Iamia sp. SCSIO 61187: one gene and its partner. The main gene of each other region encodes a partner of the protein of the gene in region 2 in a complex. Links are inferred from orthologs where the notes say so. Each region holds a gene or a part of one and is shown on either strand. Other genes may lie near its edges. The genes, in order: rpsG and tig.

The links.
Region 1: the proteins of tig (region 2) and rpsG are in contact, whole or in part, in a crystal structure (PDB 3GTY), measured with the Thermotoga maritima proteins. The link is inferred for Iamia sp. SCSIO 61187 from one-to-one orthologs. Residues at the interface, in WP_004081061.1 of Thermotoga maritima: Glu122, Val124, Val129, Leu130, Tyr133, Glu188, Gly259, Ile262, Tyr263, Glu266, Ser270, Glu273, Gln274, Glu277, Arg308, Gln311, Ile312, Ser315, Tyr316, Glu325, Arg329, Arg336, Leu363, Phe366, Trp367, Arg373, Leu377, Arg381, Leu384, Glu387; in WP_004081843.1 of Thermotoga maritima: Lys34, Lys52, Lys55, Glu59, Arg62, Gln63, Glu66, Asn67, Lys69, Val71, Arg95, Ala109, Lys110, Lys111, Gly112, Arg113, Pro114, Glu117, Glu121, Ile124, Ala125, Tyr127, Asn128, Asn129, Thr130, Gly131, Lys135, Asp139, Arg142, Met143.

Annotation. Positions count from the first base shown.
Region 1 is NZ_CP050948.1:707,257-722,288, forward strand. What follows is about bases 103-2,936. They hold rpsG (30S ribosomal protein S7), read left to right. Parts: upstream 103-1,199; coding sequence 1,200-1,673; downstream 1,674-2,936. Other genes in these bases: HC251_RS03330 (aspartate carbamoyltransferase), read right to left, coding at 103-172; HC251_RS03335 (TetR/AcrR family transcriptional regulator), read left to right, coding at 271-1,017; fusA (elongation factor G), read left to right, coding at 1,826-2,936. Outside these bases: more of HC251_RS03330, read right to left, coding at 1-102; more of fusA, read left to right, coding at 2,937-3,907; tuf (elongation factor Tu), read left to right, coding at 3,966-5,153; rpsJ (30S ribosomal protein S10), read left to right, coding at 5,170-5,490; rpsL (30S ribosomal protein S12), read left to right, coding at 5,513-5,881; HC251_RS03365 (ATP-dependent DNA ligase), read right to left, coding at 6,132-7,682; HC251_RS03370 (VOC family protein), read left to right, coding at 7,949-8,350; rplC (50S ribosomal protein L3), read left to right, coding at 8,660-9,310; rplD (50S ribosomal protein L4), read left to right, coding at 9,310-10,059; rplW (50S ribosomal protein L23), read left to right, coding at 10,056-10,346; rplB (50S ribosomal protein L2), read left to right, coding at 10,358-11,194; rpsS (30S ribosomal protein S19), read left to right, coding at 11,200-11,484; rplV (50S ribosomal protein L22), read left to right, coding at 11,484-12,359; rpsC (30S ribosomal protein S3), read left to right, coding at 12,360-13,286; rplP (50S ribosomal protein L16), read left to right, coding at 13,289-13,705; rpmC (50S ribosomal protein L29), read left to right, coding at 13,705-13,923; and 4 more genes.
Region 2 is NZ_CP050948.1:1,794,358-1,809,509, reverse strand. Bases 7,180-10,133 are described here. They hold tig (trigger factor), read right to left. Parts: upstream 9,382-10,133; coding sequence 7,978-9,381; downstream 7,180-7,977. Other genes in these bases: HC251_RS08685 (MauE/DoxX family redox-associated membrane protein), read left to right, coding at 9,519-10,070; HC251_RS08695 (ATP-dependent Clp protease proteolytic subunit), read right to left, coding at 7,343-7,978; clpX (ATP-dependent Clp protease ATP-binding subunit ClpX), read right to left, coding at 7,180-7,292. Outside these bases: rod shape-determining protein MreD, read right to left, coding at 1-239; rod shape-determining protein MreC, read right to left, coding at 243-1,082; HC251_RS08725 (rod shape-determining protein), read right to left, coding at 1,099-2,112; ndk (nucleoside-diphosphate kinase), read right to left, coding at 2,299-2,715; map (type I methionyl aminopeptidase), read right to left, coding at 2,791-3,738; HC251_RS08710 (hypothetical protein), read right to left, coding at 3,780-4,943; HC251_RS08705 (hypothetical protein), read right to left, coding at 5,152-5,865; more of clpX, read right to left, coding at 6,012-7,179; HC251_RS08680 (hypothetical protein), read left to right, coding at 10,351-11,259; HC251_RS08675 (hypothetical protein), read left to right, coding at 11,256-11,774; HC251_RS08670 (hypothetical protein), read left to right, coding at 11,809-14,010; HC251_RS08660 (hypothetical protein), read right to left, coding at 14,174-14,491; HC251_RS08655 (helix-turn-helix transcriptional regulator), read right to left, coding at 14,649-14,993; HC251_RS08650 (SRPBCC family protein), read right to left, coding at 14,993-15,152. UniProt on the Bacillus subtilis protein: Involved in protein export. Acts as a chaperone by maintaining the newly synthesized protein in an open conformation. Functions as a peptidyl-prolyl cis-trans isomerase.

The DNA of each region.
Region 1 (15,032 bases), 1.1 Mb from region 2 along the record:
CGTCCGAGGACAGGTCGTGCACGGCGTCGGCGGTGGCGAACAGCTCGCCCATCAGCTCCGCCGACAGCTGCTCGGAGAAGATCAGGTGCTTCAGTCGCCCGTTGGAGACCAGGTCGGGGATCTTCCTCCGGATCGGGCGCTCGATGCGGGATTCGTACGGCGACAGATCCATGCCGGCACTGTAGGAGACGCCGTCCCGCCGCCTGCCGGCCCGCCCCGGCGCCGGGGAGGGGGTTGCGCCCATGGCGTACTGTGGGCGGGGTGACGGCGGTGGGCACTGTCCCAGTCGTCGGGGGAGACCGACGCGAGGCGCGCCGCCTGGCGCGTCGAGCCGCGCTGCTGGGCGCGGCCATGGGCATCGTGGCACGCGAGGGCACCGCCGGGCTCACCATGCAGGCGGTGGCCGACCGGGTCGGCTGCTCGGTGGGCACCGTCTACACCCACTTCTCCTCCAAGGGCGTCCTGGTCGCGGACCTCCAGGACGTGGCCGTCCGCCGGATCGTCCGCTCGTTCGTCGCCGTCCGCAGCCGGAGCCACGACGAGCTGGCGGCCCGGGCCGCCACGTCCCGCGACGTGGCCGCCGCCGACCTGGTCCTCTTCGGGGAGTTCTTCGTCGCCGCCTGGGACGCCTTCCCCGAGGAGTCCCACCTCCTCCTCTCGGTGCTCTCCGAGCGGGAGGCCGTCGCCGTGCCCGAGGTCGAGCAGGCCACCAGCTCGGCCATGACCCTGCTGGGGATGGGCCACGAGGTCGTCGCCGCCGCCGCGGCCGCCGACGTCATCACCGACGGACCGGTCATGGACCGGGTCATCGTGGCCGCGTCGGCGCTGCTCGGCGTCCTGCTCACCGACCACCTCCGCCACCTCGACGGCGACGCCTTCGACCACCGGCGGCTCACCCGCACCGCCTGGAGCGACCTCGTCCGGGGGTGGGGGATGGGCCCGGCGGACCACACCTGGGCCACCGACCACGTCCGTCGCCTGGCCGCGACCGGGCCGATCGCCCCCGACCCGGACTGACGGAGCCCGCCCCGGATCGCCTCCGCCCCTGCTGACCGGAGTTGATGGTCGGAGGGGTGCGCCCGTAGCATGGTCAGCCGGCCCAGGGGCGGATCGTCCCGGGCTCCACTCGCCTGCGCATCCGAGGTCGACGCGTGCTCCCCACCCTGCCGCCGTGCGGCGCTGACAAGGAAGTCTGAACCATGCCCCGCAAGGGTCCCGCGCCCCGCCGTGAGCTCACGCCCGATCCCGTCCACCACTCCGTGCTGGTCACCCAGCTGGTGAACAAGATCATGCAGCGCGGCAAGCGCTCGCTGGCCGAGCGCATCGTGTACGACGCGCTGGGCATCGTCGAGAGCAAGTCCGGCACCGACGACGTGCTCGGTGTCGTCAAGAAGGCCATCGACAACATCCGACCGTCGCTCGAGGTCAAGAGCCGCCGCGTCGGTGGCGCCACCTACCAGGTGCCGATCGAGGTCCGGCCCCGCCGGGCCACCGCCCTCGCCATCCGCTGGCTCGTCGGCTACGCCCGCCAGCGCCGCGAGAAGACCATGTCCGAGCGCCTCGCCAACGAGATCCTCGATGCCTCCAACGGCATCGGCGCGGCCGTGAAGCGCCGCGAGGACATGCACAAGATGGCCGAGTCGAACAAGGCGTTCGCCCACTACCGCTGGTAGGCCCCTGACGACCGGGGGTCACCCCGGCCAGCGTGCGACCGGGCCCGGCTCAGCCGCCGCCCGGTCGTCGCATGTCCGGCCCCGGCCCGCGACAACCCACCGCTCCCTGAACCCGCTCACCCGAGCACCCAGCCCTACGAACTGAGAAGAAGATGGCGAAGACCGCCCCCCTCGATCGCTACCGCAACATCGGGATCATGGCCCACATCGACGCGGGCAAGACGACCACGACCGAGCGGATCCTCTACTACACCGGCAAGAGCTACAAGATCGGTGAGGTCCACGAGGGCGGCGCGGTCATGGACCACATGGCCCAGGAGCAAGAGCGCGGCATCACCATCACCTCGGCCGCCACCACCACCTTCTGGCGCGACCACCGCATCAACATCATCGACACGCCCGGCCACGTCGACTTCACCGTCGAGGTCGAGCGCTCCCTGCGCGTCCTCGACGGGGCCGTCGCCGTGTTCGACGGCGTCGCCGGCGTCGAGCCCCAGACCGAGACCGTCTGGAAGCAGGCCGACAAGTACCGCGTCCCGCGGATGTGCTTCGTCAACAAGCTCGACCGCCTGGGCGCCGACTTCTTCAAGGCGGCCGACTCCATCGTCGACCGCCTCGGCGCCACCACCGCCATCCTCCAGCTCCCGATCGGCAGCGAGGGCAACTTCTCCGGCATCGTCGACCTGGTCGAGATGAAGGCGATCCAGTGGAAGGGCGACGACAAGGACTCGCCCTACGAGGCCGTCGACATCCCGGCCGACCTCCAGGACCAGGCCGACCAGTACCGCGAAGAGCTGATGGACGTCCTGTCGAACTACGACGACGCCCTCATGGAGAAGATCCTCGACGAGGCCGAGATCCCGCCCTCGGAGATCCGCGCCGTCATCCGCAACGCCACGATCAACGACGGCCTCGTCCCCGTGCTGCTCGGCTCGGCGTTCAAGAACAAGGGCGTCCAGCAGCTGCTCGACGCCGTCGTCGACTACCTGCCGTCGCCGCTCGAGACCCCGCCGGTCGAGGGCATGTCGCCCAAGGGCAACGAGGAGGTCGTGCGCAAGCCGTCGGCCGACGAGCCCTTCGCCGCCCTGGCCTTCAAGATCGTGGCCGACCCCCACGGCAAGCTGACCTACTTCCGCGTCTACTCCGGCTCGCTGGAGAAGGGCGGCACCGTCCTCAACACCCGCACCTCCAAGAAGGAGCGGGTGGGCCGGCTGCTGCTCATGCACGCCAACAACCGCGAGGACCTCGACAGCGTCGGCGTGGGCGACATCGTCGCCGGCATCGGCTTCAAGGACACCCGCACCGGCGACACCCTGTGCGACGAGAAGGCCCCGGTCATCCTCGAGAGCCTCGAGTTCCCCGAGCCCGTGATCCACGTCGCCGTCGAGCCCAAGACCAAGGCCGACCAGGACAAGATGGGCAAGGCCCTCTACTCGCTCTCCGAGGAGGACCCGACCTTCCAGGTCCGCTCCGACGAGGAGACCGGCGAGACCGTCATCTCCGGCATGGGCGAGCTGCACCTCGAGGTGCTGGTCGACCGCATGCTGCGGGAGTTCAGCGTCGACGCCACCGTCGGCAAGCCGCAGGTCGCCTACCGCGAGACCATCACCGAGAACACCGGCAAGGTCGTCTACCGGCACGTCAAGCAGACCGGTGGCTCGGGCCAGTTCGCCCACATCGTCATCGAGCTCGAGCCCACCGGCCCCGGTGGCGGCTACCAGTTCGAGGACAAGATCACCGGCGGCCGCATCCCCAAGGAGTTCATCCCCTCGGTCGATGCCGGCATGCAGGCGGCCATGACCACCGGCGTGCTCGCCGGGTTCCCGACCGTCGACGTCCGGGCCCGCCTGGTCGACGGCTCGGCCCACGACGTCGACTCCTCGGAGATGGCGTTCAAGATCGCCGGCACCATGGGGTTCCGCGAGGCGGCCCGCAAGGCCAAGCCCGTCCTGCTCGAGCCGATCATGTCGGTCGAGGTCGTCACCCCCGAGGACTACATGGGCGACGTCATCGGCGACCTGTCCTCCCGTCGAGGGAAGATCGGCGGCATGGAGCAGCGCGGCAACAGCCAGGTGGTCAACGCCACCGTGCCCCTGTCGGAGATGTTCGGTTACGCTACCGACCTGCGTTCGCGGACCCAGGGTCGGGCCACGTACACGATGCAGTTCGACTCGTACCAGCAGACGCCGGCTTCCGTCCAGGAAGAGATCGTCAAGCGCATCCGGGGCGAGTAGCCCCCGCACGTCCCGTACCTGCAAGTCCACTGTCAAGACACCTGAGGAAAGAACGAGAATGGCCAAGGAGAAGTTCGACCGGTCCAAGCCGCACCTGAACATCGGGACGATGGGTCACATCGACCACGGCAAGACCACCCTCACTGCGGCGATCACCAAGACGTTGCACGAGGCCGACCCGACCACGGCCTTCACCCCGTTCGACATGATCGACAAGGCTCCTGAGGAGCGTCAGCGGGGGATCACGATCAACATCTCGCATGTGGAGTACGAGACGGCGAACCGTCACTACGCCCATGTCGACATGCCGGGTCACGCTGACTACATCAAGAACATGATCACCGGTGCGGCTCAGGTCGACGGGGCGATCTTGGTGGTGGCGGCGACCGATGGTCCGATGCCCCAGACCCGGGAGCACGTGCTGTTGGCCCGTCAGGTCGGGGTGCCCTCGATCGTGGTGGCGTTGAACAAGGTCGACATGGTCGATGACGAGGAGCTGTTGGAGCTCGTCGACATGGAGGTCCGTGAGCTGTTGACCGAGTACGAGTTCCCCGGTGATGACACTCCGGTGGTCCGGGTCTCGGCGCTCAAGGCCCTCGAGGGCGATGCTGATGCGGCTGCTCAGGTGATGGAGCTGATGGACGCGGTCGACAGCTTCGTGCCCGAGCCGACCCGTGACATCGACAAGCCGTTCTTGATGCCGATCGAGGATGTGTTCTCGATCACCGGGCGTGGGACGGTGGTGACCGGCAAGGTCGAGCAGGGGGCGATCCACACCGGTGACGAGATCGAGATCGTCGGGATCCGTGACACCCAGAAGACGACCTGCACCGGGGTGGAGATGTTCCGCAAGCTCCTCGACCAGGGCCAGGCCGGTGACAACATCGGCGCTCTGTTGCGGGGCACGAAGAAGGAAGACGTCGAGCGGGGTCAGGTCCTGGCCAAGCCGGGCAGCATCACGCCGCACTCGGACTTCGAGGGCGAGGTGTACGTGCTGACCAAGGACGAGGGCGGCCGGCACAAGCCGTTCTTCAACAACTACCGGCCCCAGTTCTTCTTCCGGACCACCGACATCACCGGCACCATCACCTTGCCGGAGGGGACCGAGATGGCCATGCCCGGCGACAACACCTCCATGAGCGTCGAGCTCATCCACCCCATCGCCATGGAAGAGGGCCTCCGCTTCGCCATCCGCGAGGGTGGACGCACCGTCGGCTCCGGCCGCGTCACCAAGATCACCAAGTAGAGCTGAGACCCCACACATGGCCGACTCCCAGAAGATCCGGATCCGCCTCAAGGCGTACGACCACGAGATCATCGACCAGTCCACCAAGAAGATCGTCGAGACGGTGCTCCGCACCCAGGCGACCGTCCGTGGACCGGTGCCCCTCCCGACCGAGAAGCACCGCTACACCGTGATCCGTTCGCCCCACAAGTACAAGGACTCCCGGGAGCACTTCGAGATGCGCATCCACAAGCGCCTCCTCGACATCCTCGAGCCCTCGCCGAAGACCGTCGACTCCCTCCAGCGGCTCGAGCTGCCGGCGGGCGTCGACATCGAGATCAAGATCCAGACGGCGTAGCCGGGATCGGAAGGCCAGCACCATGCCCACCACGAACCAGCTCATCCGCAAGCCGCGGAAGGCCCGTCGCAAGAAGAGCAAGACCCCGGCCCTGTCGGGGCACCCCCAGCTCCGCGGCGTGTGCACCCGCGTCACCACGGTGACGCCCCGCAAGCCCAACTCGGCCCTCCGCAAGGTGGCCCGGGTGCGGCTCAGCACCGGCCAGACGGTCACCGCCTACATCCCCGGCGAGGGCCACAACCTGCAGGAGCACTCCATGGTGCTCATCCAGGGCGCCCGCCGCTGGGACCTCTCGGGTGTGAACTACAAGATCATCCGGGGCGCCCTCGACGCCAACGCCGTGCCCAACCGGGCCAACGCCCGCAGCCGCTACGGCACCAAGAAGGGCTAGCCCCTCTCTCGTCGGAGATCTCGCTCCGCTCGATCTCCTCCTCGAGCAGCACGATGAAGGCCTGCCTCCGGGCGGGCCTTCGTCGCGTCCGGGCCACCCTGCCTCAGCCGGCGATCGGGGGCCCGGACGACCTGCCCGACGGTCGAGTGGTCGAGTGCGACGACGCCGACACCGTCGCGGGACCGGCGGCGGGGGCCGCCCCCCGACGCCCGGGAGCGCCGGATCCGACTCTGGTTCGGGAGCGGGCCGATCAGTCCCTGAGGCCGAGGGCCCGGACCGCCCGGAGCGTGTCGGCGTCGGCCGGGTCCTTGTCCGGGCGGTAGCGGACGAGGCGGGCGAACCGGAGGGCGACGCCACCGGCGTAGCGGGTCGACCGCTGGACCCCGTCGACCGCCACCTCGACCACCAGCTCGGGTCGCACGTGCACGATGTGCGCCTCGTCGGTGCGCTCGTCGCCGGTGGCGATCGCCTGGAGGGCCTGCGTCTGCCACGCCAGCACCTCGTCGGTCATGCCCTTGAACGTCTTGCCCACCATGACGAGGCCGGCGTCGCCCTCGCCGCGGGCGCCGAGGTGGAGGTTCGAGAGCCAGCCCCGGCGCCGGCCGTGGCCCCACTCGGCGGCCAGCACGACGAGGTCCAGGGTGTGGACCGGCTTCACCTTGCGCCACGCCTTGCCCCGGCGGCCGGCCTCGTACGGCGTCGACGCCCCCTTCACGACCACCCCCTCATGCCCGGCGGCCAGGGCGTCGTCGAGGACGGCAGCGGCGGCGGCCGGGTCCGACGTGCGGGTGCCCGGGATCTGCCACTCGCCGGCCACCTCGGCCAAGGCCGCCCGTCGCTCGTGGAGGGGGGCGTCGACCAGGTCGGTTCCGTCGCGGTGGACGAGGTCGAAGAACCAGGGCCGGACCGCGGTCGGAGCCGGCCCACCCTCGGCCCCGATCCGGCTGGCGGTGTCCTGGAACAGGACCGGGCGCAGGGCCTCGTCGACCACCAGGGCCTCGCCGTCGAGGACCAGGCGGTCCGCCGGGAGGGCGCGCACCAGGGCGATCACCTCGGGCAGGCGCCCCGTGATCTCGTTGAGGTTGCGGGTCCAGACCCGCACGTCGTCGCCGTCCCGGTGGACCTGGATGCGGATGCCGTCCAGCTTCCAGTCGACCACCGCGTCGCCCAGGTCCTCGACGGCACCGGCGACCGACTCGGCGGTGGAGGCGAGCATCGGCTGCACCGGGCGCCCCAGCTCCAGGCCCACGGCGGCGAGGCCGTCGGCCCCGGCGGTGAGGGCGACGTGGGCGATGGCGGGCAGGTCGCCGCCGAGCATGGCCGCCCGGCGCACCACCGGGGTCGGCACCTCGGCCGCCCGGGCCACGGCGTCGGCCATCACCCCGGCCAGGGCGCCCTGTCGCAGCTCGCCCCCGACCAGGCCGAAGAGGAACGCGGCCTCGTCGTCCGTGGCCCGCCCCAGCAGGTCCGCCAGGAGGCGCCGCCGCTCGGTTCCGGACCCGGTGCCCCCGAGCCCGGCCAGGGCGGTCAGGACGGCGTCGACCTCGAGCACCGTGAGCGTGGGCCCGTCGGCCGGCGGCTGGGCCGCCGCCTGGAGGGTCCGCCAGCCGACGCCGATCCGCCCCTGGAGCGGCGCCCCGGTGAGGAACCCGACGGCGACGGCGATCTCGTCGGGCCGGAGCTCGCGGAGCAGCGCGGCGATGGCGTCGCGCTTGGCCGTGCGGGACGACGTGGCGGCCACGGTGGCCGACGTGGCCACCACGGCGGCGAACGGGGTGGGGGTGGCGACGTCGAGCGACACCCCGTCAGTGTGGCCGGTCACCCCGCCCGGGACGCCCGCATCCCGAGGCGGCGTCGGCGGCGACCACGGTTCTCGGTACGGATCCCGGGCCCGTGGGGCCACGATCGGTACCAGGAACGGCGAGACGCTGGTGTGGGCTCGTCCTGGGTACGGATCCGGGCCTGTGGGGCCGCGATCGGTACCAGGAACGGGGCCTCGTCTCCGAGGGCCGATGAGCCTCGGGCGGCCCGCCGGTCGAAGAGGTGACCGCAGCCCCAGGAGAGACCATGCCCCGCCCGTTCGTCATCAGCCTGCCCATCGAGGACCGCCGCCGCGCGTTCGCCTTCTACACCGAGGGCCTGGGCCTCGAGGCCGTGGGCGCACCGGCCGACGACGGGGTGCCCGAGCCCCTCCGCCTGGTCCTGGGGGACGACGTGCACCTGGTGCTGATCCCCCGGGGCGGGTTCGGGTGGGTCACCGCGCCCCACGAGACGGCGGTGCCGGGCACCAGCGAGTGCCAGCTCAGCTGGGCCGTGGCCACCGAGGCCGAGGTCGACGCCGCCGTCGAGCGGGCCCGGGCCGCCGGCGGCCAGGTCCTGGTCGAGCCGGCGTCCACCGGGTGGGGCTACTCGGGTCTGCTCGCCGACCCCGACGGCCACCTCTGGATGGTGACGGTCCGAACGGAGTGAGGGCCTCCAGGGCGGTGGGTGGGGTCGGAGGACGTGATCACGGTCCGAACGGAGTGAGGACCGGGTCATAGCACCACCGCCCGACACGGTGGGGGACCTGGGCTTGGAGCCCCGGGCGGGGCTCGCTACAGTGGCTCCCTCGTGCACGGGACCCCAGAGGTTCGGTACCGAGCGCGCTGAATCGACGTCCACGGACGCCCTCTCGAGCGAGGGAACCCCGTGGCACAACCGAGACACGCTCCGCCGGGCCCGCCCGAGCGGAGCGTCCGCGTGAACGGACCTTCCGTTCCTCCGCGAGAGAAGAGAGACATGGCAACCAAAGCGATCGTCGGGTCCAAGCTCGGCATGACGCAGATCTGGGACGACGATCGCAACGTCGTCCCGGTCACCGTCCTGCAGGTCGAGCCGGTCCGCGTGGTCAAGATCAAGACCCAGGAGCGCGACGGCTACACCGCCCTCCAGGTCACGTTCGGCCAGAAGAAGGCCTCCAAGCTCACCAAGCCGGTGGCCGGCCAGTTCGCCACGGCCGACGTCGAGCCCGGGCCCCGCCTGGTCGAGCTCCGCCTCGACGACGTGTCGGAGTACACCGTCGGCCAGACGCTGGGCGTCGACATCCTCGCCGAGGGCGGGCTGATCGACGTCACCGCCGTCAGCAAGGGCAAGGGCTTCGCCGGCGTCATGAAGCGCCACGGCTTCGCCGGCCAGCGGGCCAGCCACGGCGCCCACCGGGTCCACCGTGCGCCCGGCGCCATCGGCGCCTGCGCCACGCCGTCCCGGGTGTTCAAGGGCCAGCGCATGGCCGGCCGCACCGGTGGCGAGAAGGTCACCACCATGAACCTCGAGGTCGTCCGGGCCGACACCGACCGCAACCTCCTCCTCATCAAGGGCGCCGTGCCCGGCCCCAAGGGCGGCCTGGTGCTCGTCCGCAACGCGGCCAAGGCCGCCGGGAAGGACGCCTGATGGCCAAGATCGACGTGCTCGACGCCTCGGGCAAGAAGACCGACACCACCGACCTCGACGACGCCGTGTTCGGCATCGAGCCCAACGGGCCCGTGCTGCACCAGGTCGTCACCGCCCAGCTGGCCGCCCGCCGGGCCGGCACCCAGTCGACCAAGACCCGGGCCGAGGTGGCCGGTGGCGGCGCCAAGCCCTGGAAGCAGAAGGGCACCGGCCGGGCCCGCCAGGGCTCGATCCGCAGCCCGCAGTGGTCCGGCGGCGGCGTGGCCCTCGGCCCGAAGCCCCGCAGCTACAGCCAGCGCACGCCGAAGAAGATGGTCCGCCTGGCCCTGCGCTCGGCGCTCTCCGACCGGGCCGCCGACGGCAAGGTCAAGGTCGTCGACTTCGGCTTCGACGCCCCCGGCACCAAGCAGGCCGCCCGGGCGCTCGCCGACATCGGCGTCGAGGGCAAGGTCCTCCTGGTCCTGGCGGCCGACGACGTCGCCACCTGGAAGAGCTTCCGGAACCTCACCGACGTCCACATCATCGTGCCCGGCGAGCTGAACGCCTACGACGTCCTGGTCAGCGACTGGGTCGTCTTCACCCCGGGCACCGTCCCGGCCGACACCAGCGTCTCCCGGGGCCCGGCCCCGACGCCGGCCGGCCACCGTGGCGGCGCCCCCGGCGAGCGGGCCTCGGTCCCGGTCACCGTGCCCGACACCGATGCCGTCGTCGAGGCGGCCAACGACGAGGACTCGGAGGACGAGTCGTGAAGGACCCCCGCCAGGTGATCCTCAAGCCGGTCGTGAGCGAGAAGTCCTACGCCCTGCTCGAGTCCAACCAGTACACGTTCATCGTCCACCCGACGGCCTCGAAGCCCGAGATCAGCGACGCCGTGGCGTCGATCTTCGGCGTCACCGTCACCCGGGTGAACACGCTCAACCGCCAGGGCAAGAAGACCCGGAACCGCCGCACCGGCAAGGTCGGGTCCAAGGCCTCCACCAAGCGGGCCATCGTCACCCTCGCCGACGGTGACTCGATCGACCTGTTCGAGAGCTGAGGAGGACCCTGATGGCACTTCGCAAGCGCAAGCCCACCAGCGCCGGCCGCCGGTTCCAGACCGTCTCGGACTTCTCCGAGATCACCAAGACGACGCCCGAGAAGTCGCTGGTCGGTCCGAAGCCCAAGACCGGTGGCCGCAACAACGGCGGCCACAAGACCGCTCGCCACAAGGGCGGTGGCCACAAGCGCCAGTACCGCCAGATCGACTTCAAGCGCACCAAGGACGGCGTGCCGGCCAAGGTCGCCGCGGTCGAGTACGACCCGAACCGCAACTGCCGCATCCTGCTGCTGCACTACGTCGACGGCGCCAAGGCCTACATCCTCGCCCCGCGCGACGTGAAGGTCGGCGACATGCTCCAGTCCGGCCAGGGCGCCGAGATCCGCTCCGGCAACGCCATGCCGATGCGCTACATCCCCGTGGGCACGACGATCCACAACGTCGAGCTCAAGCCCGGCGGCGGTGGCCGCATGGCCCGCAGCGCCGGCTCCAGCGTCCAGCTGGTGGCCAAGGAGGGCGAGTTCGCCACCCTGCGCCTCCCCAGCACCGAGATGCGCCGGGTGCCGATCGACTGCCGGGCGACCGTCGGCACGGTCGGCAACGCCGAGGCCGAGCTGGTCAAGGTCGGCAAGGCCGGCCGCAACCGCTGGAAGGGCGTCCGCCCCCAGACCCGTGGCGTCGCCATGAACCCCGTCGACCACCCCCACGGTGGCGGCGAGGGCAAGACCTCCGGTGGTCGCCACCCCGTGTCGCCCTGGGGCAAGCCCGAGGGCCGCACCCGCGACCAGAACAAGCCGTCCCAGAAGCTCATCGTCCGGCGCCGCCGCACCCGCGGCTCGCGGAGGTAACCCGAATGCCCCGTTCACTCAAGAAGGGCCCGTTCGTCGACGGGCACCTGCTCTCCAAGGTCGATGGCCTCAACGAGAAGGGCGAGAAGAAGGTCATCAAGACCTGGTCCCGCCGCTCCACGATCATCCCCGACATGGTGGGCCACACCATCGCCGTCCACGACGGGCGCAAGCACGTCCCGGTGTACATCACCGAGTCGATGGTCGGTCACAAGCTGGGCGAGTTCGCCCCCACCCGCACCTTCCGGTACCACGCCGGCCAGGAGAAGTCCGTGCGAGGTCGGCGCTGATGGCTGGTGGCAGTGGTGTGAAGACCAACGAGCGTCCCGGGACGCGCGCCCAGGCCCGCTACGTGCGGGTCTCGGCCTACAAGGCCCGTGAGGTCCTCGACCTGATCCGCGACCTCCACGTGAGCGACGCCGACCAGGTCCTGGCCTTCACCGACCGCGACGTGGCCAAGGTGGTCCGCAAGGTCCTGGCCTCGGCCGTGGCCAACGGCCAGAACAACGAGCAGCAGGACCCCGACACGTTGAAGGTCGTCGCCTGCTACGCCGACGAGGGCCCGACCCTCAAGCGGTGGCGGCCCCGTGCCCGCGGTCGGGCCACCCGCATCCGCAAGCGCACCTGCCACATCACCGTGATCGTCGGTCGCATGGGCGACGACGAGCTGCGGCGCTGGCGGGAGAAGAACCAGGCCGGCCTCACCACCGAGGGCGGGCGCGGCGGTCGCCGTCGCACCCCCGCCGCCGACCGGCGGGCCCGCGTGGCCCGCTCCCGCGGCGAGTCGACCGAGACCACCGAGACCAAGACGGTCGACGAGGGCTCCACGTCGGAGGTCACCGAGGCCGAGGCCGCGGTGGACGAGGCGGTGGGCTCCACCGACGAGCCCGGCACCGACGCGGACGAGGCCACCGAGGCGCCCTACGCCGGGTCGCACCTGCCCGTCGACGAGGACGGCCAGGAGGCCCCCGAGGGCTTCGAGATCAAGGGCAACGAGAGCTCGAAGAAGTTCCACGTGCCCGGCAGCCGCTGGTTCGACCAGACGAACGCCGAGGTGTGGTTCGCCACGCCGGAGGACGCCGAGGCGGCGGGCTTCGAGCCCGCCGGTGGCGAGGACGAGCAGGACGTGGCGTCCGACGATGCCGAGAAGGACGAGGACAAGTAAATGGGCCAGAAGGTCAACCCCTACGGGTTCCGCCTCGGCGTCACCACCGACTGGAAGTCGCGGTGGTTCGCCGGTCGGGCGGAGTACGCCGACCTGATCATCGAGGACTGGAAGGTCCGCGACATGATCATGTCGACGCTGCCCCACGCCGCCATCAGCCGCATCGAGGTCGAGCGCACCCGTGACCGGGTCCGGGTCGACGTCCACACGGCCCGCCCCGGCATCGTCATCGGCCGCCGTGGCGCCCAGGCCGACGAGCTCCGGGCCGGTCTCACCAAGATCACCGGCAACAACCGGGTCCAGCTCAACATCCAGGAGATCAAGCAGCCCGAGCTCGACGCCGCCCTCATCGCCCAGGGCGTCGCCGACCAGCTCGCCGGCCGCGTGGCCTTCCGCCGGGCCATGAAGCGCGCCGTGCAGAACGCTCAGAAGGCCGGCGCCCTCGGCATCCGGGTCCAGTGCTCGGGCCGCCTCGGTGGCTCGGAGATGAGCCGGACCGAGTGGTACCGCGAGGGTCGCGTCCCGCTGCACACCCTCCGCGCCGACATCGACTACGGCTTCCGCGAGGCCCGCACGACCTCGGGCCGCATCGGCGTCAAGGTCTGGATCTACAAGGGCGACATCCTGCCCTACAAGGCCTCGACCGAGGACAAGATCGCCAAGGAGGCCGCCATGGCCGTCGGCGAGACCTCGGGCCAGGCCCCAGCACCCCGCCCGGTGGTGTCCTCCAAGGGCCGTCGCCCGGCCCTGGCCGACGCCCCCGCCGCCCCCGCGGTCGAGGGTGCGCCCACCGAGGAGGAGGCCAAGCCGCTCGTCGGCGAGGCCGACCCGGAGTTCGAGAAGCTCCTCGAGGAAGAGGAAGCCATCGAGCGCTCGGTCCGCGAGCACCACGAGACCCCCCACTTCCGCCCCGGGGACGGTGACTGATCATGTTGATGCCCCGCAAGGTCAAGCACCGCAAGACGCACCGCGGCCGCACCACCGGCCCGGCCAAGGGTGGCACCGAGGTCACCTTCGGCGACTACGGCATCCAGGCCCTCGAGCCCGGGTGGATCACCGCCCGGCAGATCGAGGCCGCCCGAATCGCCATGACCCGTCACATCAAGCGTGGCGGCAAGGTCTGGATCAACCTGTTCCCGGACAAGCCCGTCACCGAGAAGCCGGCCGAGACCCGCATGGGCTCGGGCAAGGGCAACCCCGAGCGCTGGGTCGCCGTGGTCAAGCCGGGCCGGATCCTGTTCGAGCTCAGCTACTCCGACCCCGTCGTGGCCCGCGAGGCCATCGACCGGGCGATCCAGAAGCTCCCCATCAAGGCCAAGTTCGTCACGCGAGAGGTGGACTTCTGATGGCGAAGACAGACATCACCGACCTGGACGACCACGGCCTCGAGGTGCGTCTCGCCGAGACGCGCGAGGAGCTGTTCAACCTCCGCTTCCGCCGGGCCACCGGCCAGCTGGAGAACGGGGCCTCGATCCTCGAGGCCCGCCGCCAGGTCGCCCGCATCCTCACCGAGCAGCGCAGCCGTGAGATCGCTGCCGCCGAGAGCCAGGAGGCCTCCGCATGAGCGACACCAGCAACGAGACCACGGAGACCCCCGCCCGCGAGAACCGGCGCAAGGTCCGCGAGGGCATCGTCACGTCCAACGCCATGGACAAGACCGCCATCGTCACCGTCACCTCCCGCAAGCCCCACCGGCTCTACGGCAAGACGGTCCAGCAGTCGACCAAGCTCTACACCCACGACGAGGACAACGACCTGAAGGTCGGCGACCGCGTCCGGGTGCAGGAGACCCGACCCCTGTCGAAGCTCAAGCGCTGGCGGGTCGTCGAGGTCGTGGAGCGGGCCCGATGATCCAGCAGGAATCGCGACTCCGGGTCGCGGACAACTCCGGCGCCAAGGAGGTGCTCTGCATCAAGGTGCTGGGCGGCTCCAAGCGGCGCTACGCCTCCATCGGCGACATCTTCGTCGCCACCGTGAAGGACGCCATCCCCGGCGCCGCCGTCCGCAAGGGCGACGTCGTCAAGTGCGTCGTGGTCCGGGTGAAGAAGGAGAAGCGTCGTCCCGACGGCTCCTACATCCGCTTCGACGAGAACGCGGCCGTCCTCATCAACGACCAGCAGCAGCCCCGCGGCACCCGCATCTTCGGACCGGTCGGCCGCGAGCTGCGCGACAAGCGCTTCATGCGCATCGTCTCCCTCGCCCCCGAGGTCCTCTGATGTCGAACACGATCAAGCTGAAGAAGGGCGACCGCGTGCGCGTCCTCACCGGCAAGGACCGGGGCAAGGAGGGCGTGATCATGCGGGTCCTGCCCCAGGCCAACAAGGTCATCGTCGACGGCGTCAACGTGGCCAAGAAGCACCAGAAGGCCCGCTCCGCCACCAGCCAGGGCGGGATCATCGACAAGGACATGCCCATCCCGGTGCCCAACGTCGCCCTGCTCAGCCCGAGCGACGGCAAGCCCACCCGGGTCGGCTACAAGGTCCTCGAGGACGGCACCAAGATCCGCGTGTGCCGTCGGACGGGGGCGGAGATCTGATGAGTGACACTGCGACCCAGACCAAGACGCCCCCGCGTCTCAAGACCAGGTACGACGAGACCCTCCGGGCCCAGCTGAAGGACAGCCTGTCCCTCGGCAACGTCATGGAGGTGCCCCGCCTCGAGAAGATCGTGGTG
Region 2 (15,152 bases):
CCGACCAGGGCGCCGGTGAGGGCAGACAGGCCGGTCGGGGTGTCGAGGAGGAGGTCGAAGGCGAGGCCCGAGGCGAACCCGGCGAGGGCCCCGCGCTCGGCGTCGGTCTCCAGGGCCGCGGCGATGGCGAAGAGCAGCACGACGTTGCCGCGCCCGCCCCCGATCTCGAGGGGCGAGATCACCACGACCTGCACGACCAGGGTGACGAGCGCGACGACGGCCAGGCGGGCGGCGACCACGGGCTACGAGCAGTCGTCCGTGCAGAGCAGCACGGCGACGTAGCTGAGCCCGTCGAGGTCGGCGATCGGGTCGACGACCACGATGCGCTCGGTGCGGTCCTCGGTGGGTCGGATGGACTCGACGGTCCCCACGGGGATGTTCGGCGGGTAGGCGCTGCGGTCCAGGCCGCTGGTGACGACGTCCTCTCCCCCCTCGACCGGCGTGTCCTCGGAGATGCCCTCGTCGATCCGGACCATGCCGTCCTGGCCGGTCGAGCGGGCGATCCCCACGTCGCGGCTGCCGACCAGCTTCACGCCGAAGCCGCCGTAGTCGGGGTCGGTGATGACCCGGATCCGCGCCGTGCCGCCCTCGACCCGGTCGACCCGCCCGACGAGGCCGGCGTCGGTGACGACCACCATCCCCTCGCTGACGCCGTCACCCGACCCGCGGTTGATCTCGAAGGTCGAGTCGAAGCTGGTCAGCGGGCCCGAGGTGACCTGGGCGACCAGCTGCTCGATGTCGTCGGGCACGGGCAGGTTCATCATCCGCTGCAGCTCGGCCAGCTCCTCCTGGGCGGCCCGGCCCTCGACCTCCTCGCCGGCGATGGCGTCGAGCCGGCGCTGGAGCTCGCGGTTGTCGTCCTCGAGGTCGTCGTAGGAGAAGATCCCCCGCCAGGCGTTCTGGAAGGGCGAGGCGATGGCGTTGCCGATGCCCTCAAACGGTGAGAAGACGGTGCCGGCGACCCGCCGGACGCCCTGCACCGGTCCGGTGTCGCGGTAGTCGAGGGTGAGGACGGTGAGCGACGCCAGGACCAGCAGGATCAGGGTGAGGCGCGAGCGTCCGAAACGCCGGGATGAGGGCACGGAGTCTCGGACGAGGTCAGGTCTGCGGGTTCGAGGAGAAGAGGACGCCCTTGAGCGCCTCGAACTCCTCGAGCGACTGCCCCGACCCGATGGCCACGCAGTGGAGGGGGTTGTCGGCGATGACGATGGGCATGCCCGTCTCGTGCTCGAGCCGGTGCGCCAGGCCGTGGAGGAGGGCGCCACCACCGGCCAGGACGATGCCCTGCTCCATGATGTCGGCGGCCAGCTCCGGCGGGGTCTTGTCGAGGGTGACCTTCACGGCGTCGCAGATGGCGGCGACGGGCTCCTCGATGGCCTCGCGGATCTCCTCGGTCGAGGTCACGATGGTCTTGGGCAGACCCGTGACCAGGTCGCGGCCGCGGATCTCGGCGTGCAGCTCCTCCTCGAGGGGCCAGGCCGACCCGAGGGCCATCTTGACCTCCTCGGCGGTGCGCTCGCCGAGGGCGAGGCTGTACTCCTTCTTGATGAACTGGATGATGGCGTCGTCGAGCTCGTCGCCGCCCACCCGCACCGACTGGCTGGCGACGATCCCGCCCAGCGAGATCACGGCCACCTCGGTGGTGCCGCCGCCGATGTCCACGATCATGTTGCCGGTGGGCTCCTGGACCGGCAGCCCGGCGCCGATGGCGGCGGCCATGGGCTCCTCGATGATGTAGGCGGGCTTGCGGGCGCCGGCGTACTCGGCGGCCTCCTGCACGGCCCGCTGCTCGACGCCCGTGATGCCCGACGGCACGCAGATCACCATGCGGGGCTTGGAGAAGCGCCGCTGGTGGACCTTGTGGATGAAGAAGCGGAGCATCTTCTCGCAGATCTCGAAGTCGGCGATCACGCCGTCCTTCAGGGGCCGGATGGCCTCGATGTGGGCGGGCGTGCGCCCGATCATCCGCTTGGCCTCGGTGCCGACGGCCAGGACCCGGCCGTCCTTGACCGACACGGCGACGACCGACGGCTCGTTCAAGACGATGCCTCGACCCCGCACGTAGACCAGGGTGTTGGCGGTGCCCAGGTCGACAGCCATGTCGCGGCCCATGAGCGAGCTGATCGGATTGTCGGACACGGGGGACCTCCGAGGCTGCGCCGTTGGGGCCGGGCGCGGGTCGGGCCGAAGTGTAGGCCCTGTCATCCGACCGCAACAATCACCCCCTAGCCGAACCGAGGCCGACAGAGGTGGATCCTGCACTGCGCCCCTGGTCAGGGGGTATGTGTGGCAGCCCCGTCAGACGCCCTGGGGGAACCAGAGGCCGATCTCGCGCTCGGCCGACTCGGGCCCGTCGGAGCCGTGGACCAGGTTCTCGTTGGTGGTGGTGGCGAAGTCGCCCCGGATCGAGCCGGGCTGGGCGTCGGTGACCTGGGTCTTGCCGATCAGGATGCGGCACAGCTCCCAGGTGTCGTCGTTCGGGCCCTCGACGACCATGGCGAAGACCGGCGACCGGGTGAGGAAGGCGACGAGCTCGCCGTAGAAGGGCTTCTCGGCGTGCTCGGCGTAGTGCTGCTCGGCCAGCTCGGTGCTCGCCGTGCGGAGCTCAGCGGCGACCAGGCGGAGGCCCTTGCGCTCGATCCGGCTCACGATCTCGCCCACCAGCCCCCGCTCCACGGCGTCGGGCTTGGCCATCACGAAGGTGCGGGACGTCATGGCCCGGACCGTAGCGACCCCTCCCCCACCGCTCCGAACCAAGGGACGCGACGTGCCAGGCACGTCGCGTCCGGGTCAGTGGCCGGACCAGCGGCCGTCGGGGTGGAGGGTGAGGATGTCGGCGCCGTCGTCGGTGACGACGAGGGTGTGCTCGAACTGGGCCGTGCGGCGCCCGTCGGTCGTCACCGCGGTCCACTCGTCGTCCCACAGCCGGTGCTGCCACGCACCCAGGGCGATCATGGGCTCGATGGTGAACGTCATCCCCGGCTCCATCACCACGCGGGCGTCGCGCGGCTCGAAGTAGTGGAGGATGTGCAGCCCGGTGTGGAACTCGTGGGCGACGCCGTGGCCGGTGAAGGCCCGCACCACGCTGAAGCCCTCCGCCTCGGCGTGGGCCTGGATGGCCTGGCCGATGTCGCTCGTCGGCCGGCCGGGACGTACCGCCTCGATGCCCTTCTCGAGGCACTCGCGGGTGACGCGCACCAGGCGCCGGCTCAGGTCGTCGATCGTCCCCACGCCCCAGGTGGCGTTGGTGTCGCCGTGGACGCCCTCGCGGAACAAGGTGACGTCGAGGTTGACGATGTCGCCGTCGCGCAGGGCCCGCGAGTCGGGGATCCCGTGGCAGATGACCTCGTTGACCGACGTGCAGATCGACTTCGGGTACGACGGCTCGCCGTAGTTGAGGGGGCTGGGGTAGCCGCCGGCGGCGAGGCACGCCTCGTGGCAGATCCGGTCGAGCTCCTCGGTGGTGACGCCGGGGGCGATGGCGTCGCCGACGGTGCGGAGGATCTCGGCCGCGGCCGCGCCGGTGCGGCGCATCGCCTCGATCGTCTCGGGCGGGTGGACGTCGGGGACGTCACGTCGGCTGCGACCGCCCTCGGCGGCGTAGTGGGGCAGCTCGACGCCGTCCGGCACGGGCCGCTGGGGACTGACCTGTCCGGCCCGCACCCGCTCGAACGAGGGGGCGTGGCAGCGCTTGAACTTGCGCCCCGACCCGCAGAAGCAGGCGTCGTTGGGGCGCATCCGGGCCGGGTCGACCTCGGTGGCGGCGGTGGCGGGGGGGTTCACGCGGGGACGTCCATCTCTCGCAGGGCGGCCCGCACGGGGCCGACGATCTCGGGGGCGCCGGCGACGAGGACGAGGTCGTCCTCGGTGGCCACGGCCAGGGCCCGGTTCACGGCGTCGACCGGCTCGGGCACGGTCTCGGCCACGGCGCCCAGCCGCTCGGCCACGCCGACGAGGTCCGAGGCGGCGACGACCCCGGCCCCCTCGGGGGCGCAGGCCACGACGAGGCCGGCGTCGGCGACGCCGAGGGCGTGCAGGATCGCTTCGGGGTCGGGGCCGGACCGGAAGCCGACGACCATGAGGACCGACCCCGGGAGCATCATGTCCTCGGCCAGGGTGGTGGCGGTGGCCTCGGCCGCCCCGGCGTCGGTCACCACGTCCACGACGACGGTGGGGTGGCGGGCGACGACCTCGAAGCGGCCCGGCAGCCGGAGCTCCCCCAGCGCCTCGGTCACGACCTCGGTGTCCTGGGGCCGACCGAGGAAGGCCTCGACCGCGGCGAGGGCGGTCGCCGCCGCGGCCGCCTGGTGGCCGCCGTGGACCGGGACGTAGACGTCGTCGTGCTGGGCGTCGGGCGTCCGCAGGTCGAGGAGGCGCCCGCCGACGGCGACCTTGTCGACGGCGACGCCGAAGTCGCGGTTGAGCTCCCAGGCGCCGTCGGCCGAGGCGACCGTCACGGTCCCGTGCTCGTCGGCGCCGACGGCGACGGTCGGCTCGACGAGGGCGACGGGGTCGTCGTGGCCGGTCTCGAGCACGACGACGTCGACGGCGACCTCGGCGAACCACCGGAAGGCGGCGGCGACGACGATCTCGGAGGCGGCGGCAGTGAGCCCGGCCAGCTCCTCGACGGCGGTGACGTCACCGACGAGGGTGGCGAAGGTGTCGTCGTCGACGGTGGTCCCGTCCCAGGCCAGGCGCTCGGCCACCTGCTCGAGGGCGGTCGACGTGATGGTCCCCACCGAGAGGCCCTGCGCCCGCAGCAGGGCCGTGGCCATGGCCGCGACCGACGCCGCGCCGGGGCCGGTGACGGCGATGACCGGCGCCGCCTCGTGGGGGTCGCCGAGGACGTGCAGGAGACGGCCGATGCGGTCGCCGACCTCGTCACGCGCCACCTGGTGGTCGGCGCGGGAGGCGAGGTGGCGCAGGGCGGAGTCGATGTTCACAGCCCGACCACGCTACCGGGCACCGCCACCCCCGAACCTTGTCCGGAAGTCCCCCTCCTCGGCAGGGTTCCGGACAAAGCTGGGGACCGGCCGCCGAACCTTGTCCGGAAGTCCCCCTCTGCGGCAGGGTTCCGGACAAAGCTGGGGACCGGCCGCCGAACCTTGTCCGGAAGTCCCCCTCTGCGGCAGGGTTCCGGACAAAGGTCGGTCAGGCGACGCGGAGACGGACCTCTTCGGCGCGGTGACGGGCCTGCTCGGCGGCCTCGGCGGCCCGGTGGCGGGCCTCCTCGGCCAGGACCGGGGCCTTCTCCCGAGCGACCTCGGCCAGGTCGGCCGCCATGGTGCGGGTCGACGCCGCCAGCAGCGGCCCCTTCTCCTTGGCCAGCTCGGAGAGCTCGGCGGCCCGCTCCTTGGCCACCTCCCGGGCGTGCTCGGCCAGCTCCGGCGCCCGCTCGCGGGCCGCCCGGGCGTGGGGACGGGCCTGCTCGATGGCGACCTCGGACAGGTCGAAGGCCTTCTCGCGCGCCGTGTCGGCCAGGGCTCGGACGTGGGGGCGGGTGGCGTCGGCCAGCTCGTACAGCGACGACGAGGCCCGCTCGGCCAGCTCCTCGACGTGCGGGAGGGCGGCCTCGGCGGCGTCGAGCGCCCGGTCGATGGTGCCCTCGACCTTGTCGGCGACGAAGCCGAGCTTGCGGGTGACCTCGACTGCGGCGCCGGCCTTGGCCGCCTTCTTGGCCTTGCGAGTCACGCGCCACTGGAGGACGAGGCCGACGCCGGCACCCACCAGCGCACCCTCGGCCGCCCCCTTGGCGATGCCGGGGACGGGGTCACGATCGGGGTCGGGAGCACGCGACGCCTGCACGGCGGCGACCCCTGCGCCCACGACGCCTCCGATCAGGGCACCCTTGATGGCCTTGTGCACGACGGTCCTCCGTGGTTGACGACGGGGCGGCTCTGCCCCTCGGACGGGAGCCCACGCTACTCACCCCGGGTCGTGGGCTCGGCCGCGACGATCCCGTCGTCACCCGAGCGCCACCCACGGATGGTGCCTGGCACCATCCGTGTCGGTCAGGAGGCGGCGCGGCGGGGGCGGGGGGCCCGGCGCTCGGAGCCCCGGGGCACGAGGGTCGGGTTGACCTTCTCCTGGACGACCTTGGCGTCGATCACGCAGCGCTCGATGTCGTCGCGCCCGGGGAGGTCGTACATGGTGTTGAGGAGGACCTCCTCGAGGATCGCCCGCAGGCCGCGAGCGCCGGTGCCCCGGAGGATGGCCTGGTCGGCGATGGCCTCGAGGGCGTCGTCGGTGAACTCGAGGTCGACGTTCTCGTACTCGAAGAACTTCTTGTACTGCTTGGCCAGGGCGTTGCGGGGCTCGACGAGGATCCGCACCAGGGCCTCGCGGTCGAGGTTGGCCACAGCGCCGATGACCGGCAGCCGGCCGATGAACTCGGGGATGAGGCCGAACTTCAGGAGGTCCTCGGGCAGGACGGAGGTGAGCACGTCGCCCATGTCCTTCTCCTGCGCCTTGCGGATGTCGGCGCCGAAGCCCACGCCCTTGGCGCCGGACCGGCTCTCGATGATGCGCTCGATGCCGGCGAAGGCACCACCGCAGATGAACAGGATGTTGGTCGTGTCGACCTGGATGAACTCCTGGTGCGGGTGCTTGCGCCCGCCCTGGGGCGGCACCGAGGCGACGGTGCCCTCGAGGATCTTCAGCAGCGCCTGCTGCACGCCCTCGCCCGACACGTCGCGGGTGATCGACGGGTTCTCGGCCTTGCGGGCCACCTTGTCGATCTCGTCGATGTAGATGATCCCGGTCTCGGCCTTCTTGACGTCGTAGTCGGCGGCCTGGATCAGCTTCAGGAGGATGTTCTCGACGTCCTCGCCCACGTAGCCGGCCTCGGTGAGGGCGGTGGCATCCGCGATGGCGAACGGGACGTTGAGCAGACGGGCCAGGGTCTGGGCGAGGAGGGTCTTGCCGCAGCCGGTGGGCCCGATGAGGAGGATGTTCGACTTGGCCAGCTCGACGTCGTCGCCGTGGCTCCGGGTCGAGCCCAGCTGCACCCGCTTGTAGTGGTTGTAGACGGCGACGGACAGGATCTTCTTGGCCTGCTCCTGCCCGATGATGAAGTCGTTCAGGAACTCGAAGATCTCACGGGGCTTGGGCAGGTCCTCGAGGGTGAGGTCGGCGCCCTCGGACAGCTCCTCCTCGATGATCTCGTTGCAGAGGTCGATGCACTCGTCGCAGATGTAGACGCTGGGGCCGGCGATGAGCTTCTTGACCTGCTTCTGCGACTTGCCGCAGAACGAGCACTTGAGGAGCTCGCCGCCTTCTCCGAACTTGGCCACCGGGGATCCCCTGTCGGTCTGTGGTCGGGTGGGTCAGGACTCGTGCGTGATCAGCTCGCCGCCGTGATCGGGCCGGTGCGGTCCACGATCTCGCGGGAGGCGATGACCTCGTCGATGATGCCGTACTCCTGGGCCTCGGGCGCGGACAGCACGTAGTCGCGGTCCGTGTCGCGCTTGATCCGCTCGACGTCCTGGCCGCTGTGGCGGGCCAGGATCTCGTTGAGCAGGTCCCGCATGCGCAGGATCTCCTTGGCCTGGATCTCGATGTCGGAGGCCTGACCGCCACCGCTGCCCCAGGGCTGGTGCAGCAGCACGCGGGCGTGGGGCAGGGCCATGCGCTTGCCGGGCGTGCCCGCCGCCAGCAGCACCGCCGCCGCCGAGGCCGCCTGCCCGAAGCAGATGGTGGCGATGTCGGGCTTGACGTACTGCATGGTGTCGTAGATCGCGAACAGCGCGGTGATGTCGCCACCAGGGCTGTTGATGTAGATGTTGATGTCCTTGTCGGGGTTCTCCGACTCGAGGTGCAGCAGCTGGGCCGACACCAGGTTGGCGATCGTGTCGTCGATCGGCGTGCCCAGGAAGATGATGTTGTCCTTGAGCAGGCGGGAGTAGAGGTCGAAGGCCCGCTCGCCCCGGTTGGTCTGCTCGACCACGGTGGGCACGAGGTAGTTGTAGGCCGGTTCCATCAGCTGTCCTGCTCGTCGGGTGAGTCGTTCTGGGGGTCGTCGGAGGGAGCCGCCCCGTGGTCGTGGCCATGATCGTGATCGTGGTCGTCCTCGTCGGCGAGGAGGGCCTCACGGTCGAGGGCGTTGCCGTCGCGGTCGACGACCTCGATGTGCTCCAGCACCCAGTCCATGGCCTTGCGGGTGCGCACGTCGGAGCGTACCAACGACAGCTGGGAGTTGCGCTCGAACTGCTGGCGCACCTTCTTGGCCGGCTGGCCCACCCGGGCGGCGACGGCCTCGATCTCGGCGTCGAGGTCGTCGTCGTCGACGTCGATGCCCTCGGCCACGGCGACGGCCCGCAGAGCAAGGTCGACCCGCACCGACCGCTGCGCCGCGGTGCGCAGCTCCTCGCGGAAGGCGTCGGGGTCCTGACCGGTGAGCTGGAGGTACTGGGCCAGCTCGATCCCCTGGGCCCGCAGGCGCAGGGCGAGGTCCTGGAGGCGGGTCTGCATCTCGGTCTCGACGAGGGCCTCGGGCGGGTCCTCCTCGACCAGCTTCGCCAGCTCGTCGGCGGTGCCCTCGCGGACGGCCATCTGGGCCTGCGACGCCTTCACGGTGGCGAGGCGGGTGCGCAGGTCGGTGCGGAGCTCCTCGACGGTCGAGAACTCGGAGGCCTCGGCGGCGAAGGCGTCGTCGAGGTCGGGCAGCACGGTCTCGCGGACCTCGTTCACCACGACGGTGAAGTCGACCGGGTCCTCGCCCTCCTGGGGGTGGTCGGCGGTGAACTCCAGGGTGTCGCCGACGCCGGCGCCCTCGAGGTTGGCGTCGAGCTCGGGGACGATGGAGCCGGCGCCGACGCGGTACTGGTAGCCCTCGGCGGTGAGGCCGTCGAGCGGCTCGCCGTCGCGGGCGCCGGAGATGTCGATGGTGACGGTGTCGCCCTCGGCGGCGGGACGGTCGACGTCGGCGAGGGTGGAGAACTGCTCGCGGAGGTGCTCGACGCGCTCCTCGACCTCCTCGTCGGTGGGCTCGGGCGAGTCGATGACGACCCGCAGGGAGGCGTAGCCGCCCACCGTGACCTCGGGCCGGACCTCGACGGTGGCGTCGAAGGCCACCGGGCCGGTGTCCTCGCCCGCGGTGATCTCGATCTCGGGCGGGGCGATGGCGTCGACGTCGTGCTCGGCGAGGGCGGCGGCGTAGTACTCGGGCAGGGCGTGCTGGAGGGCGTCGTTGCGCGCCGCCTCCACCCCGACCCGCGCCTCGAGCACCTTGCGGGGCACCTTCCCGGGCCGGAAGCCGGGGAGCCGGACCTCGCGCGCCATCCGCTTGAAGGCGGCATCGACCTCGTGCTCGAAGACGTCGCCGGGGACCTCGACGCGGAGCTTGACCTTGTTGCCCTCGGCGGGCTCGACGGTGGACTGCATGAGGGCGACCACTGTACCGGTGGGACCTCCCCCGGCCGGCATGGTGATCGGCCCGGCCCCCCGGTGGGCGGAGAACCACCGGACCGGCGGGTTCCCGCCCACCGGACGGCGAGGAGGGCTGGCATGGTGGGGGCGTGATGGTGGCGACGCTCTCCCCCGCCCTCGGACCGCTGCTCGTGGCGGCCGTCCTGCTCGCCGTGGCCGGGGTGGCCAAGCTGCGCCGGCCGGCGCCGACGGGCCTGGCCCTCGCCCGCACCGGGCTGCCCGGGTCCGACCCCCTGGTGCGGCTGCTCGGCGCGGTGGAGGTGGCCTCGGCGCTCGCCGCCGCGGCCGTCGGCGGGGTGGCCGCCGTTCCCGTCGTCGTCCTCTACCTGGGGTTCGCCGCCTTCACCGCCGTCCAGGTGCGACGGGCGGCGGCCACCGGCGAGACGGCCGACTGCGGCTGCTTCGGCGACGCCGACGCCCCCGTCGGCCGGACCCACGTCGCCGTCAACGTCGCCCTGGCCGCCGCGGCGGTGGCCGCCGTGGCCGTGGGCGCCGACGGCGTGGTCGGCGCCATGGCCTCCGACGCCGGCCCCAGCGTCGCCGTGGTCGCCCTCGCCCTCGTGGCCGCCGCCGGCGTGCGGGCCCTGCTGACCGACCTCCCCGCCGTCCGGGCCCTCGTCGGCCCACCCGCCACCGACGGCTGAGGGCTCGGTCGGCCCGGGGCCCGAGCCGCCCCGCACCGTTCTGAGCCAGGATCCAGCCACCCGTGGCCGACCGCTGGCCCAGAACCCGACCGAGGCCGACCCCGCGCCGTTCTGAGCCAGGATCCAGCCACCCGTGGCCGACCGCTGGCTCAGAACGGATGGGGGTCCTGCGGCCACGGTGGGTGGGACCTCACCGCTCGCGGCGCATCGCCTACGGTGGGCCGGTCGTGCTGTTCGAGTCTCCCCCGCCGCGCCCCCATCGGGGCCCGAGGACCGCGTGATGGCCGCCGTCGTCGCCGTGCTGGCCCTCGCCGTCGCCGTGCTGACGCTGCTCGTCCTCGGCCTGCTGCGCAGCCACGCCGACATCCTCCGGCGCCTCCACGAGATCGACGGCGGGATCGAGGAGGGCGCGTCCCCGACCGCGACCGCCGCCCGGCCGGGGCCCCGCACCGTCAGCCGCGACGAGGTGCGCACCTTCCCCCAGGTCCAGGCGCCGCCCGAGCGCGAGGGCTTCACCGACTCCCGTGACCTCGTCGGCGTCGGGGTCGACGACGACGCCGTGACCATCCGGGTCACCGGTGTCGAGCACCGCACCCTCGTCGCCTTCCTCTCCGGGTCGTGCCTCACCTGCCAGCGCTTCTGGGACGCCTTCCAGAAGCCGCAGAAGCTGGGCCTGCCCCGCGACGTCCGCCCCGTGATCGTCACCAAGGGCCCCGAGCAGGAGAGCCCGGCCGCCATCGCTCGCGTCGCCCCCAAGGGCGTGCCGGTGCTGATGGACAGCAGCGCCTGGGAGGCCTACGACGTCCCCGGCTCGCCCTACTTCGTGCTGGTCGACGGCCGCACCGGCCAGGTCCAGGGCGAGGGCACCGGCATCGACTGGGGGCAGGTCAAGGGCCTGCTCACCCAGGTCCAGGACGACGCCTCCTACGCCGAGGACCTCGAGAGCCGCCGGGTCGCCAAGTACCGGGCCGACGACGAGCGCGAGCGCCGGGTCGACGACGAGCTCCTCGCCGCCGGCATCGCCCCCGGCGACCCGAGCCTCTACGGCGACGGGCCCGACGACACCCGCCTCGCCGGGCCGGCCGCCCCCGACGACGCCGCGAGCACACCCGGCGAGCACGACCACGGCGAGCATGACCACCACCACGACGAGCCGGGCGAGGGCCCGGCCGAGAGGACGAGCGCATGAGGATCGAGGCCCACGGCATCCGGGCCGAGCTGCCCGCCGGGTGGGAGGGCCGGCTCGGCCGGCGCCAGCCGGGGACGATGACCGGCCCCCGCGGCCGCGCCGGCACCGACGGCGCCACCGGAGCCGCCATGACCGAGGTCGTCGGCGAGGACACCGGCCCGGTCCTGCACATGGGCAACTTCGCCCTCCCCGAGGACCGGGGCGACTTCGGCAGCGGGGCCGTCGACCTCATGGGCACCGGCCACCTCCTGCTCGTCCTGGTCGAGTACGGCCCCGACAGCGTCGGCACCGCCCTGTTCCCCACCGTCTCGTCGGTCCCCCGGCTCACCGGTCGCATGTTCAGCAACCAGGCCCTCCAGCGCGTGCAGCGCGGCCAGGCCGGCGCCCAGCGCTTCTTCACCCTCAACGGCCGGGCGTTCTGCCTCTACGCCGTGGTCGGCGACGAGCGCGAGACCGGCGCCATGGCCACCACGGCCAACGAGGTCACCCGTCAGATCCAGGTCTCGCCCGCATGACCCTCCACCCGCTCGCCCCCACAGGAACACCCGCATGAGTCCGCTCGACCTGGTCCGCCGTCGGCCCGAGGCGACCCCGCCCGCCCCCTCCGCCCCCTCCGCCCCCCGCGCCACGGTGGCGGAGCGGGTCGTGGCCCGCACCGCCGGGGTGCTCTCGGGCGGTCACAGCCGGCGCCGGTTCCTGGCCCGCACGGCTGTGGTCGGCTCGGCCCTGGCCGTCAACCCCGTCACCTACCTGCTCAAGCCGGGGACCGCCTACGGGGCGGTGTGCGGCACCTGCAGCGACGGCTGGACCGCGTTCTGCTGCACCATCAACAACGGCAGCAACTCGTGCCCGCCGGCCACCTTCGTCGCCGGCTGGTGGAAGGCCGACGGCTCGGCCTACTGCGGCGGCGGCCCCCGCTACATCATCGACTGCAACGCCACCTGCCCCACGCAGTGCTCGTGCCGCTGCGCCGGCGCGGCCTGCGACGGGCGGCGCACCTGCTGCAACCAGTTCCGCTACGGCCAGTGCAACCAGCAGATCAGCTGCTACGGCCCCGTCGCCTGCCGGGTCGCCATCTGCATCACGCCATGGACCTACGACCCGGCGTGCTCGACCCGCACGCTCACCGACAACCGCACCGCCGACCACGGCGCCGCCTGCCTCACGAACCAGGCCGACACCCCGATCGCCCGCAAGTACCAGGCGCTCGGCGGCGCCGGCGGCATCCTCGGCCGCGAGACCCAGACCGAGCGGGCCACGCCCGACGGCACCGGCCGCTACGCCGTGTACGAGAACGGGCGGATCTACGACAGCCCGAGCACCAACCCCCAGGAGATCCACGGCTCGATCCTCGACCTGTGGCTCGCCGCCGGGGCCACCGGCAGCGCCTACGGCTACCCGACGACCGACGTGTCCACCGCGGCCGGCAGCGTCCGGTACTCCCGGTTCCAGGAGGGGGCGATCTACCGCTTCACCGACGGCAAGACCTACGGCGTCCCCCAGCCCTACTACTCCGTTTACCAGGCCTACGGCGGGCTGAGCACCAGCGGCGCCCTGGGCTACCCCACGAGCCCGATCCGCCGCAGCGGCGACGACCGGTCGCTCTACATCAACTTCCAGAAGGGCCGCATCTACCGGCGCGGGAGCATCACCGCCGAGATCCACGGCGACATCTTCACCAAGCACGAGGCCCTCGACGGGATCTACGGACCGCTCGGCCACGTCCAGTCCAGCGTGGGCACCCTCGCCGACGGCCGGGGCAAGGCCTCGATCTTCGAGCACGGCGGCGTCATCTACTACACGGCCGCGACCGGGGCCCACGGGGTGTGGGGCGAGGTGCTGTCGGCGTACATCGACCACGGCGGCCCGACCTCCGACCTCGGCTACCCGACCAGTGACCGCGGTGACGTCGGCGACGGCCGCGGCGTCCGCGTGACCACCGAGCACGGCGGCGTCTACTGGACCAGCTCCACCGGCGCCCACGTCGTGCCGCCGGCCATCTTCAGCCGGTGGACCGGGGGCCCGAGCGGTGCGTTCGGCTACCCGACCGGCGATCCCCAGCGCCTCCCCGGCGACGGCGTCCGGCAGACCTTCGAGGGCGGCACCATCACCGCCTCCTCGCCCTACGTGCCCTTCGTCAAGGCCACCTACGCGGACTTCCTCGACCGGGCCCCCACCGCCGACGAGGTCGACTGGAGCGCCAGCGCCCTGGCCCGCGGCACCACCACCAAGCCGACCTACGTGCGGGGGCTGTCGTCGTCGGACGAGTACGTCAGCGCCCTGGTGCAGAGCTTCTACCAGGACACCCTGGGCCGGCCCGGCTCGGAGCGCGACGTGGCCTGGTGGGCCGACCGCATCCAGGCCGGCATGTCGGTGGCCAAGGTCGCGGCGTTCTTCTTCTCCTCCCCCGAGTACTACGAGATCGCCGGCGGCACGCCCCGGACGTGGCTGGCCGACGTGTTCACCGCCATGTTCGGCCGGTCGGCCACCAGCGGCGACCTCGACTACTGGGAGGAGCAGGTGGCCAGCCGGGGCCGGTCCCGCGTGGCCCAGATCCTCTACCAGGCGAACGAGTCCCGGGTCGTGCGGGTGCAGCGGATCTACCAGGCCCTCCTCGGGCGGGCGGCCAGCAGCGAGGACGCCTCGTACTGGTCGTCGCGGATCGCCACCCAGGGCGACCTGGCCCTCGCCAGCACCATCGCCTCCATGCAGGAGTACTTCGACCGCTGCCAGACCCGGTTCCCGAGCTGAGCCACCGCCGACCGGCCGGGGCCACCGGCTAGGTTCGGCGCCGCGGCCTCCGGGCCGCTCGGCCGGCCCCTCGCCAGCCACGCGGGTGTAGCTCAATGGCTAGAGCCCCTGCCTTCCAAGCAGGCTATGCGGGTTCGATTCCCGTCACCCGCTCCACACCGCCTCAGCCGTCGTCGGCGCCGGTCTCGGCCTCCTCGCCGACGACGCGGAAGTCGGCGTCGAGCTGGACGTCGACCTCGGACCCGTCGTCGAGGGTGACCTCGACCTCGTAGAAGCTCTCCTCGTCGCCGACCTTGGTGTCGGTCACGCGGCCCTCGCCGGTGTGGTCCAGCGCCGCCGTCGTCGCCCGCTCGAGATCCGACCCGGTGATCGGCGCCTCGGAGTCGTCACCACCGCCCGCGCCGGCGATGCCGGCCCCGACGCCGGCACCGAGGATCACGATGGCGGCGGCGGCGGTCATCCACTTCGTCTTGCGTTCCATCACGCTCTCCTTCGCTCCTCGCGGCCCGGTCGACCGCGAGCTGCGCTGCGCCACCCATCCTCCCCCAGCACCTGAACGCATGCTGAGAGGGCCCGGCGCGTTCCTGCGTCAGCAGCAGCGGTCGACCTCCGTCCCCCAGGAGCGTGGACGGGGGCCCTCAGGCGTCCTCGGCCGGTGGACGGCGGGCCTTGCGGCCGCGGGCCAGCTCGGTGCCGAGGGCGGCGAGGCGGCCGGTCCAGAAGCCGCGGAACTGCTCGAGCCAGGCGTCGACCTCCTGCATCCCGGCGGGGTCGACGGCGTAGAGCCGGCGGGTCCCGTCGGGGCGGACGGTGGCGAACCCGTGCTCGCGGAGCACCTTGAGGTGCTGGGAGACCGCGGGCTGGCTGATGCCGAACTCGGCCCGCACGACGTCGGTGACGGCGCCGGCCGACGCCTCCCCCTCGGCGAGGACCTCGAGGATCCGCCGCCGGACCGGGTCCCCCAGCACGTCGAAGGCGTGCATCAGCCGCCGTCGCCCCCGCGGGCGAGGTCGTCGATGCCGGGGCCCTCGCCGGTGAAGAAGGCGCCGCTCCGCTCGGCCGCCGCCCGCGCCTGCTCGGGGTCCTCGCCGCCGGCGGCGTCGGCGTCGCCCCACGCCGAGGCGCTGGCGAGGATGAAGCCC